One region of the Nocardiopsis moroccensis genome, then DNA from elsewhere that is predicted to be linked to it. Evidence: riboswitches for the same ligand, from Rfam matches in the RefSeq annotation. Region 1 holds a riboswitch; the other holds the start of a gene.
The links. Region 1 has a riboswitch for thiamine pyrophosphate ahead of ACUKCB_RS26715 (ECF transporter S component). Riboswitches for the same ligand answer to the same signal wherever they lie in the genome.

Region 1 (4,184 bases):
AACCTGGTGCTCGACCGCATGGTCGCCACCGAGGTGCTGGGAGCCGAGGAGGCCGCCGGGTACAAGGAGAGCGACCTGGGACTGGACCCCACCCCGCGGGCGGGCAGCTGCTCGGAGAGCGACTACCCGTTCTTCTGCGACTACACCATGCGCTGGCTGAAGGAGTCGGACCTGCTCGGCGAGAGCGCGGCCGAACGCGAACAGCTCATCAGCCGGGGCGGGTTCACCGTGCGGACCACGCTCGACGCCGCCGCGCAGGACGCTGCGCAGGCCGCCATCGACAAGCGGGTCCCGCACGATGACTCCACCAAGTTCGCCGCCCAGGCCTTCGTCGAACCCGGTTCCGGCCGGGTGCGCGGTCTGGCCCAGAACCTCCGCCACGGGTTCGACGACGACCAGGTCGGCACGACCTCGATCAACCTCGCGGTCGACCAGGCCGACGGCGGCTCCACCGGATACCAGGCCGGGTCGACCTTCAAGCCCTTCACGCTGGCCGCCGCGCTGGACGAGGGCCTGGGGTACGGCACCAGCTTCTCCGCGCCCAAGAGCATGTCGATCAGCGGCATGACCAACTGCGAGGGCGGCACGATGTCCTCGTGGAGCGTGCGCAACGCCGGTGAGAGCGACGGGGGCAGCCACAACATGATCAGCGGGACCAAGGGGTCGGTGAACACCTACTTCGCCCAGCTCCAGAAGCGGGTGGGCCTGTGCGACACCGCGAAGATGGCGAAGAAACTCGGCGTGCACCGCGCCGACGGCGGTGAACTCGGGGTGTGGAGCTCGTTCACCCTCGGCGACCAGGAGGTCTCCCCGCTGACCATGGCCGCCGCGTACGCGACCTTCGCGGCCCGTGGCGAGTACTGCGAGCCCCGCCCGGTGCGCTCGGTGACCGACGACGAGACGGGCGAGGAGACCAAGGCCAGCTCCGAGTGCGAGCAGGTGATCAAGAAGCGGACCGCAGACGGCGTCAACCACCTGCTCCAGCAGACCTTCAACGGCGGTACCGCCAACGGTCTGGGCCTGGGCCGTCCGGTCGCGGGCAAGACCGGCACCACGGACAGCGCCGCCTACGCCTGGTTCGCCGGGTACACCCCGAACCTCGCCTCGACGGTGGCCGTCGGCGACGTGCGCGGCGGTGAGAAGCACCCGCTCCAGGGCGTGACCATCGGCGGCCGCTACTACGGCATCGTCTACGGCGGCACCCTGCCCGGTCCGATCTGGCAGGAGAGCATGCGCGGCGCCACCGGCTCGCTGCCCGCGGAGAGCTTCGCCGGTTCGCCGGGCGCCTTCGGCGACCCGAAGGCCGAACCACCCAAGGAGAAGGAGGACGACTCCGACGCCTAGGCCGGAATCCGAGGCCTGGAACGGGGTTCCACACCCGGACCGGATCCCGTGCCGGGAACGGGAACGGGGCCGTCACTGGGCGGAACCTCCAAACGGTCACAGTGAGGGCTGTGGGGTGGAAACATCCCACAGCTCTCCTTGTTGCCCCATAATGGAGCCAATCCGACAGGGGAGCGCGTGAGCGCTGAGAGTGCGGCACCGAGCCGCAGACCCTTACACACCTGATCTGGGTCATGCCAGCGAAGGAAGTCATAGGAACTCGCCACCGTGCGCGTACCCGGGTACGCCGGTGTGGCGCTCTTAGCCACATGGGCCCTCGTCACCCCCGACGAAGGGACATCACCAGAATGAGTACCGAATCCGACCCCGGAACCGGCACCGAGCGGACGGGCTTCGTCCGTCAGATCCGCGAGAGGTTCCGGAGCTGGCGCACCGTCGACATCGTCGTGGCCGCCGTGATCGGCGTCGCCGTCGGCGTCGTCTTCTGGCTGTGGAACATCGTCTGGTCGGTCACCACGCCGCTGTTCGTCGCCTTCCCGCCCGGGCAGGCCGTCGTCTACGGCATGTGGCTGATCTCCGGCGTGCTCGGCGGCCTGATCATCCGCAAGCCGGGCGCGGCCCTGCTCACCTCGGTCGCGGCCGCCTCGGTCTCGGCGGTGTTGGGCACCCAGTGGGGGATCATGGTCATCCTCGACGGCACCCTCCAGGGGCTGCTGCCCGAACTGGTCTTCCTGGCCTTCGCCTACCGGCGGTGGAACATGGGCGTGGCCGTGCTCGCGGCCGCGGTCGCGGGTGTCTCCCCGGCCATCCGCGACAACATCGCCTACAACGTCACCTGGCCGCTCCACTACCAGGTGACCTACGGGGTGATCGTGGTGATCAGCGCGGCGGTCATCGCGGGTGTGGGTGCGCGTCTGCTCACCACGGCGCTGGCCCGCTCCGGTGCCCTGGCGCCCTTCCCGTCGGCCAAGGGCTGACCCGTGGCCGGACCGAACGCCCGCGGCGCGCGCGTGGAACTCTCCGGGTGGGGCTGGAAGCACTCGGGTCGTGCCACCCACGCGCTGCGGGGCGTGGACCTGACCATCGAACCCGGTGAACGCGTACTGCTGCTGGGCGCCTCCGGGGCGGGTAAGTCCACCCTGCTGCACTCCCTGGCCGGGCTCACCGGCCAGGACGGCGCCATCAGCGGCGACCAGGAGGGATCGCTGCTCGTGAACGGCCGCCCGGCCGACCGGGGCAGGGGAGGCGTCGGGCTGGTCAGCCAGGACCCCGAGACCCAGTTGGTGATGGCCCGAGCCGGTGACGACGTCGCGTTCGGCCTGGAGAACCTGGGTGTGGACCCGGAGCTGATCTGGCCCCGGGTGGAGCGGTCCATGGCCGAGGTCGGTTTCCCCTACGGACTCCGGCACTCCACCGGGGCCCTGTCCGGCGGTGAGAAGCAGCGCCTGGTCATCGCGGGGGCGCTGGCGATGCGTCCGCGCCTGCTGCTGTTGGACGAGCCCACCGCCAACCTCGACCCCGCCGGGGCCGAACTGGTACGCGCGCTGCTGGCCCGCCTGCTCACCGAGACCGAGGCCACTCTCGTGCTGGTCGAACACCGGGTCGCCGACGTCGTGGACCTGGTGGAGCGGGTCGTGGTGGTCGAGCCGGGCGGCGGAGTGATCGCCGACGGGGCGCCGAGGAGGGTGTTCGCGGAGCACGGACGGTCCCTGGCCCGACAGGGCGTGTGGATCCCCGGGAACGAACCGGTGCCCGAGGTCCCGCCTGCGCCCGGCGGGCCGGCCCTGGTCGAGACCGTCGGCGTCGCCGCGCGCACCCCCTTCCAGGTGGGCGTGCGGGCCGCACCCCGGCGGACGGTGCTCGACGGGGTGGACCTCACCCTGGCGGCCGGAACGGCGACCGCCCTGACCGGCCCCAACGGCGCGGGCAAGTCCACGCTGCTCACCATGCTGGCCGGACTGTCCAAGCCGCACCGGGGCCGGGTGCTGCCGCGCGGACCGCTGGCCGAGGCCGACCGGCGTCCGCTCGTGCGCTGGCCCGCACGGCGCCTGGCCCGGCACGTGGGCACGGTCTTCCAGCACGCCGAGGACCAGTTCGTCACCGGCACCGTCCGCGACGAGCTGCGCTTCGCCCCGCTGCGCGCGGGGCTGGACGAGGCCGGGACGGAACGCTGGGTCGGTGAGCTGATGGAACGGCTGCGGCTCAGCGGCCTGGCCGACGCGCACCCGTACACGCTCTCCGGCGGGGAGAAGCGGCGGCTCTCGGTGGCCACCGCGCTCAGTTCGGGCCCCTCGCACGCACCCGACGTACTGGCCCTGGACGAGCCGACCTTCGGCCAGGACACCCGCACCTGGACGGAGCTGGTGGAGCTGCTCGGCGCCCTGCGGGCCGAGGGCCGGGCCGTGGCCATGGCCACGCACGACGAACTGCTCCTGCGCAGTCTGACGGACGTGCGCGTGCGGGTGGCCGACGGCCGTGCCGTCCCCGACCCTGCGACGGGGCCCCGGGAAACGGTCCCGCCCCCGACCGCGCCCCCGGACAGGGCTCCGCCCGTCGTGGGCCCGCCCCTGGGGGTCCCGGCTGCGGCGAACCCGCGGCCGGCACGGCGTGAGGGGGACTCGTGAGCACCCCACCGCACACCCGCGCGACGGGCGGGGACACGCTGACCCTTGACGTGCCCGGAGGCGGGGGAGCCCGCTACTGGCTCACCGGTCTGAACCCGGCCGCCAAACTGCTGGCCGCGCTGGCGATCGGGATCGGGCTGATTCCTGCCGTGGACGCGGTCACCGGCGGCGTGGTCCTGCTCGCGGTCCTGCTGACCGTGCCGTTCAGCGGCGTCG
Region 2 (4,184 bases), 430 kb from region 1:
ACCGTCGGTGTCGGCAACATCGCCGGCGCGGCTCTGGCCATCGGCATCGGCGGCCCGGGCGCGCTGTTCTGGATGTGGATCATCGGCATCTTCGGGATGGCCACCAAGTACAGCGAAGCCCTCCTGGGGGTGAAGTTCCGCCGCACCGACGCCAAGGGCGAACAGAGCGGTGGACCGATGTACTACCTGAAGCACGGCATCAAGGGCGGTCTGGGGACCTTCCTCGGCGTCGCCTTCGCGGTCTTCGGCGCCATCGCCGCCTTCGGTATCGGCAACGGTACCCAGGCCAACACCGTCGCCCAGCAGGTGAACAGCGTCACCGGCGTGGAGCCGTGGATCATCGGCCTGGTCCTGATGCTGCTCGCCGGAGCCGTCATCCTCGGCGGGATCAAGAGCATCGGGCGGGTCACCTCCGCACTGGTGCCGGTCATGATCGTCGGCTACGTCGGCATCTGCCTCCTCGTGCTCATCGTCAACTGGGCCGCGATCCTGCCCGCGCTGCAGCTGGTCGTCGTCAGCGCCTTCACCGGGACCTCCGCCACCGGCGGTTTCGTCGGGGCCGGTGTCATGCTCGCCATCCAGATGGGCTTCGCCCGCGGCATCTTCTCCAACGAGTCCGGCCTGGGCACCGGCGGCATCGCGGCCGCCGCGGCCAAGACCACCCAGCCGGTCCGCCAGGCCATGGTCTCCATGACCCAGACCTTCATCGACACCATCATCGTGGTCAGCATGACCTGCCTGGTCATCATCACCACCGGTGTGTGGGAGGTGGAGAACCCCGAGGACGGTTCCCTGCTCACCTCGCAGGCGCTGACCGAGGGCCTGGGGACCATCAGCCCGGCGTTCGGTTCCGCCGGTGCCTACGTCGTGGCGCTCGCGGTGGCGGTGTTCGCCTTCAGCACCCTGCTCGGCTGGGCCTACTACGGAGAGCGCTGCGTGGAGTTCCTGGGCGGCCGCGGGCTCGTCCTGCCCTACCGTCTGGTGTTCATCGTGATCATCTTCGTCGGGGCGGTGGCCAGCCTCGACTCGGTCTGGCTGTTCAGCGACATCGCCAACGGCCTGATGGCCCTGCCCAACCTGGTCGGCCTGCTGCTCCTGTCGCCGGTCATCGTCGCGGAGACCAAGAAGTTCTTCGGACACCCCGACTGGCGTAACCCGGACGCCGTCATGGACGACGTGCGCGGCTAGGGGCGTTCGCGCGCTCGGAGAAGCGCACCCGTTCCCGCGCACTCGGCGGGCTGACAGGAGGGGGACCGGCCGCTGCGGCCGGTCCCCCTTCGTCTCTCCCCGGCAAGGGGGCTGTGCTTCCTGGTACCAGGGGCGATTCAGGGACGGTTGTCCTGCCACCACCGGGGACGGCTGTGCCTGCTACCACCAGAGGTGGCTGTGCTTGCTACCACCAGAGGTGGCAGTGTCTGCTACCACCAAAGGTGGAAATGGTGCACGGGGCCCTGGCCGCCGCCGGCGTCGATCTCCCCGGCACGGACCAGGGCCCGGGTCAGGTACTCCTTGGCGTCGGCCACGGCGGTCACCGTGTCCGGGCGCTGCGGGAGGAGGGCGGCGATCGAGGACGACAGGGTGCAGCCGGTGCCGTGGGTGTTGCGGGTGTCCACCCGCCCGGCGCGGAACTCCACCGGCTCCGTCACCCCGTCGACCAGCAGGTCCACGCTCTCCTCCCCCGGAAGGTGCCCGCCCTTGATCAGGACGTGGCGCGGGCCCAGCTCCAGCAGGCGCTCGGCCTGGTCGCGCATCTGCTTGAGGTCGGTGGCCTCGGCTTCGCCGAGCAGGTCGGCGGCCTCAGGCAGGTTCGGGGTGATCAGGTCGGCGCGTGGCAGCAGTTCGCTGCGCAGCGCCTCGATCGCCGAGCTCTCCAACAGCCGGTCACCGCTCTTGGCCACCATCACCGGATCCACCACCACGTTCGGCAGGTCGTACCGGTCCACGGCCGCCGCGACCGCCTCGGTGACTTCGGAGGTCGACAGCATCCCCACCTTGACCGCGTGCACGGTCGCGTCGGAGAACAGGGTGTCCATCTGGTCGGTGACGAACGACGCGGGGACACCGTGCACCCCGGTGACCCCGCGTGTGGACTGGGCGGTCAACGCCGTCACCACGGTCATCCCGTAGACCCCGTGGGCGGAGAACGACTTCAGGTCGGCCTGGATGCCGGCGCCCCCGCTGGGGTCGCTTCCGGCGATGGACACGACGTTGTACGCGCTCATGGGCGTTCCTTCGCTAGTACTAACTAGGGCAGGTTCGACGGGTGTGCTCTCAGCCGGCAGGTCTGTCTCCGGCACCCCGCGCCGCCGGGGCCTCGCGGCCCCGGCATCCGTATGTGTTTGTGGTGGTTCCGACTCTAACCGAGGTCCCGGGAGGCGTTGACGCGCCTCGGCCCCGGACCGGCGGCTCCGGTCAGTGGACGGTGACGTCCGGTCGGCGCTGGGTGGCCTCCAACCGCTCCCGCTTGCGGCGTTCCCAGACGATGGCCCCGACGATGACGGCGAAGCCGAGCACCATGAGGGTGACGGTCACCGGGATTTCGGTGGCGGGGAGGATCTCCCGCTCCTCGTTCTGCCAGGGCCACAGGGCGCGCAGGGAACCCGCCATCAAACCGGTCAGGACCACCAGGGTCATGTGGTGGAAGTTCTCCAGTAGGTACTGGAGGACCTTCACGAAGACCGCCAGACCCGTGATCATGCCGAGGGCGAAGGTGCCCAGGTAGACGAAGTCGAGGTTCCCCACCGCGTCCTTGGTCGGCCCGTACAGGCCGACGGTCAGCAGGATGAAGGAACCGGACAGGCCCGGCAGGACCAGCGCGCAGATCGCGACCGAGGCGACGAGGAAGACCACCACCGGGTGTGTGGGCAGGTTGGCGCCCGGAAGGCCGGTCAGGAAGAAGGTGAGGGCGGCGAAGGCCAGGGCGATCAGGTAATGGCCCGCCCGCCAGCTGCGGCCGGCGCCGGTGTAGGGGATCCACAGGCAGGCCAGCACGAGCCCGAAGAAGATGGCGTAGGCGTACTGGGTGTACTCCTCGACCAGCGGGGCGATGAGTAGCAGCGCCAGGACCAGGGCCACCGCCATCCCGATCAGCGCGGGAACCAGGACGGACCATTCCACCTGGCGGAACTGCGCCCTGGCCCGGTCCTTGCCGCGACCGCGCGGGACGTCGGTGAGGTAGCGCTTGATCCCGCTGACCATGTGGCCGGCGCCGCCGATCAGCTGGTCGTAGAGGCCGACGATCAGGGCGACCGTGCCGCCGCTGATACCGGGCAGCGCCTCTGAGGTGCCCACGGCCCCGCCGCGCACCGCGTTGAAGATGTAGGAGCCTACTGACTTGGCCATGTTGTCGGGCGCGTGCCCGGGGACTCCCGGGAGGGGCGCCGTCCTCCGTCCTGATGGGGCCGCCGGTCCCGTTTCCACGGTAGACCGGCGGGGGTCAAAGGGGTGCTGGTCCGCGCGGACCCGTCTGGTAACCGCTTCTGGGCCCGATGTCCGGATCCGCGCCGAGTTTTGACGGCCCGGGCCGCGTGATGGGGGAGGGGAGCCGTCGGGCCCAGGGCCGGGCAGCGCCAAGTCTAGCGGTGACCGGAGGAGGAACAGGCGCTCGTCCACCCAGAAAAGCGAGGTTTCGGCTGGGGTTGTATGCGTCGCCTCCGAGGCCGAAAAGCGGAGCCCGTCAGGGAAGGAGGAGACGGGGCTTCGCCGGCAGAGGCACCGGAACACGGGGTGAGGGCATCGGCGCCCGGAGCGGGCGCCGTGGGATCACAGGGTGAGCGCCGCGGTCCCCTCGCCTGCCACCGACGCGGCCCACCGGTAGTCCTGCTTGCCCACGGCGGTGCGCCGCACCCGGTCCACGAAGTGCACGGTCCGGGGCACCTTGAACCCGGCCAGCCGGACCCGGCAGTGCGCACGCAGCGCGTCCTCGTGCAGGGAGGCCCCGGGGGCCAGCGACACCAGCGCCGTCACCCGCTGGCCGAGCGTCTCGTCCGGTGCGGGCACCACGATCACGTCGTCCACCGACGGGTGTGCCTTCAGCACGGCCTCCACCTCCTCGGGGTAGACCTTCTCCCCCGCGGTGTTGATGACGACGCTGCCCCGCCCCAGCAGCACGATCGAACCGTCCGCGGCCCGGGTGCCGTAGTCGCCCGACAGAGCCCAGCGCCGCCCCTGCCCGTCCGTGGGGA

Region 2: it holds a riboswitch for thiamine pyrophosphate, as region 1 does, so the genes downstream of both, thiD (bifunctional hydroxymethylpyrimidine kinase/phosphomethylpyrimidine kinase) here and ACUKCB_RS26715 (ECF transporter S component) in region 1, are expected to answer to the same signal.

Annotation. Positions count from the first base shown of each region.
Region 1 covers NZ_CP199747.1:6,040,065-6,044,248, forward strand. Annotated here, with positions in the region: gene ACUKCB_RS26710 (transglycosylase domain-containing protein) at 1-1,344, shown strand, start outside; TPP riboswitch at 1,502-1,609, shown strand; gene ACUKCB_RS26715 (ECF transporter S component) at 1,692-2,321, shown strand; gene ACUKCB_RS26720 (ABC transporter ATP-binding protein) at 2,325-3,968, shown strand; gene ACUKCB_RS26725 (energy-coupling factor transporter transmembrane component T family protein) at 3,965-4,184, shown strand, end outside.
Region 2 covers NZ_CP199747.1:284,622-288,805, forward strand. Annotated here, with positions in the region: gene ACUKCB_RS01155 (alanine/glycine:cation symporter family protein) at 1-1,188, shown strand, start outside; gene thiD (bifunctional hydroxymethylpyrimidine kinase/phosphomethylpyrimidine kinase) at 1,419-2,222, opposite strand; TPP riboswitch at 2,211-2,311, opposite strand; gene ACUKCB_RS01165 (DUF368 domain-containing protein) at 2,413-3,342, opposite strand; gene ACUKCB_RS01170 (acyl-CoA synthetase) at 3,763-4,184, opposite strand, start outside.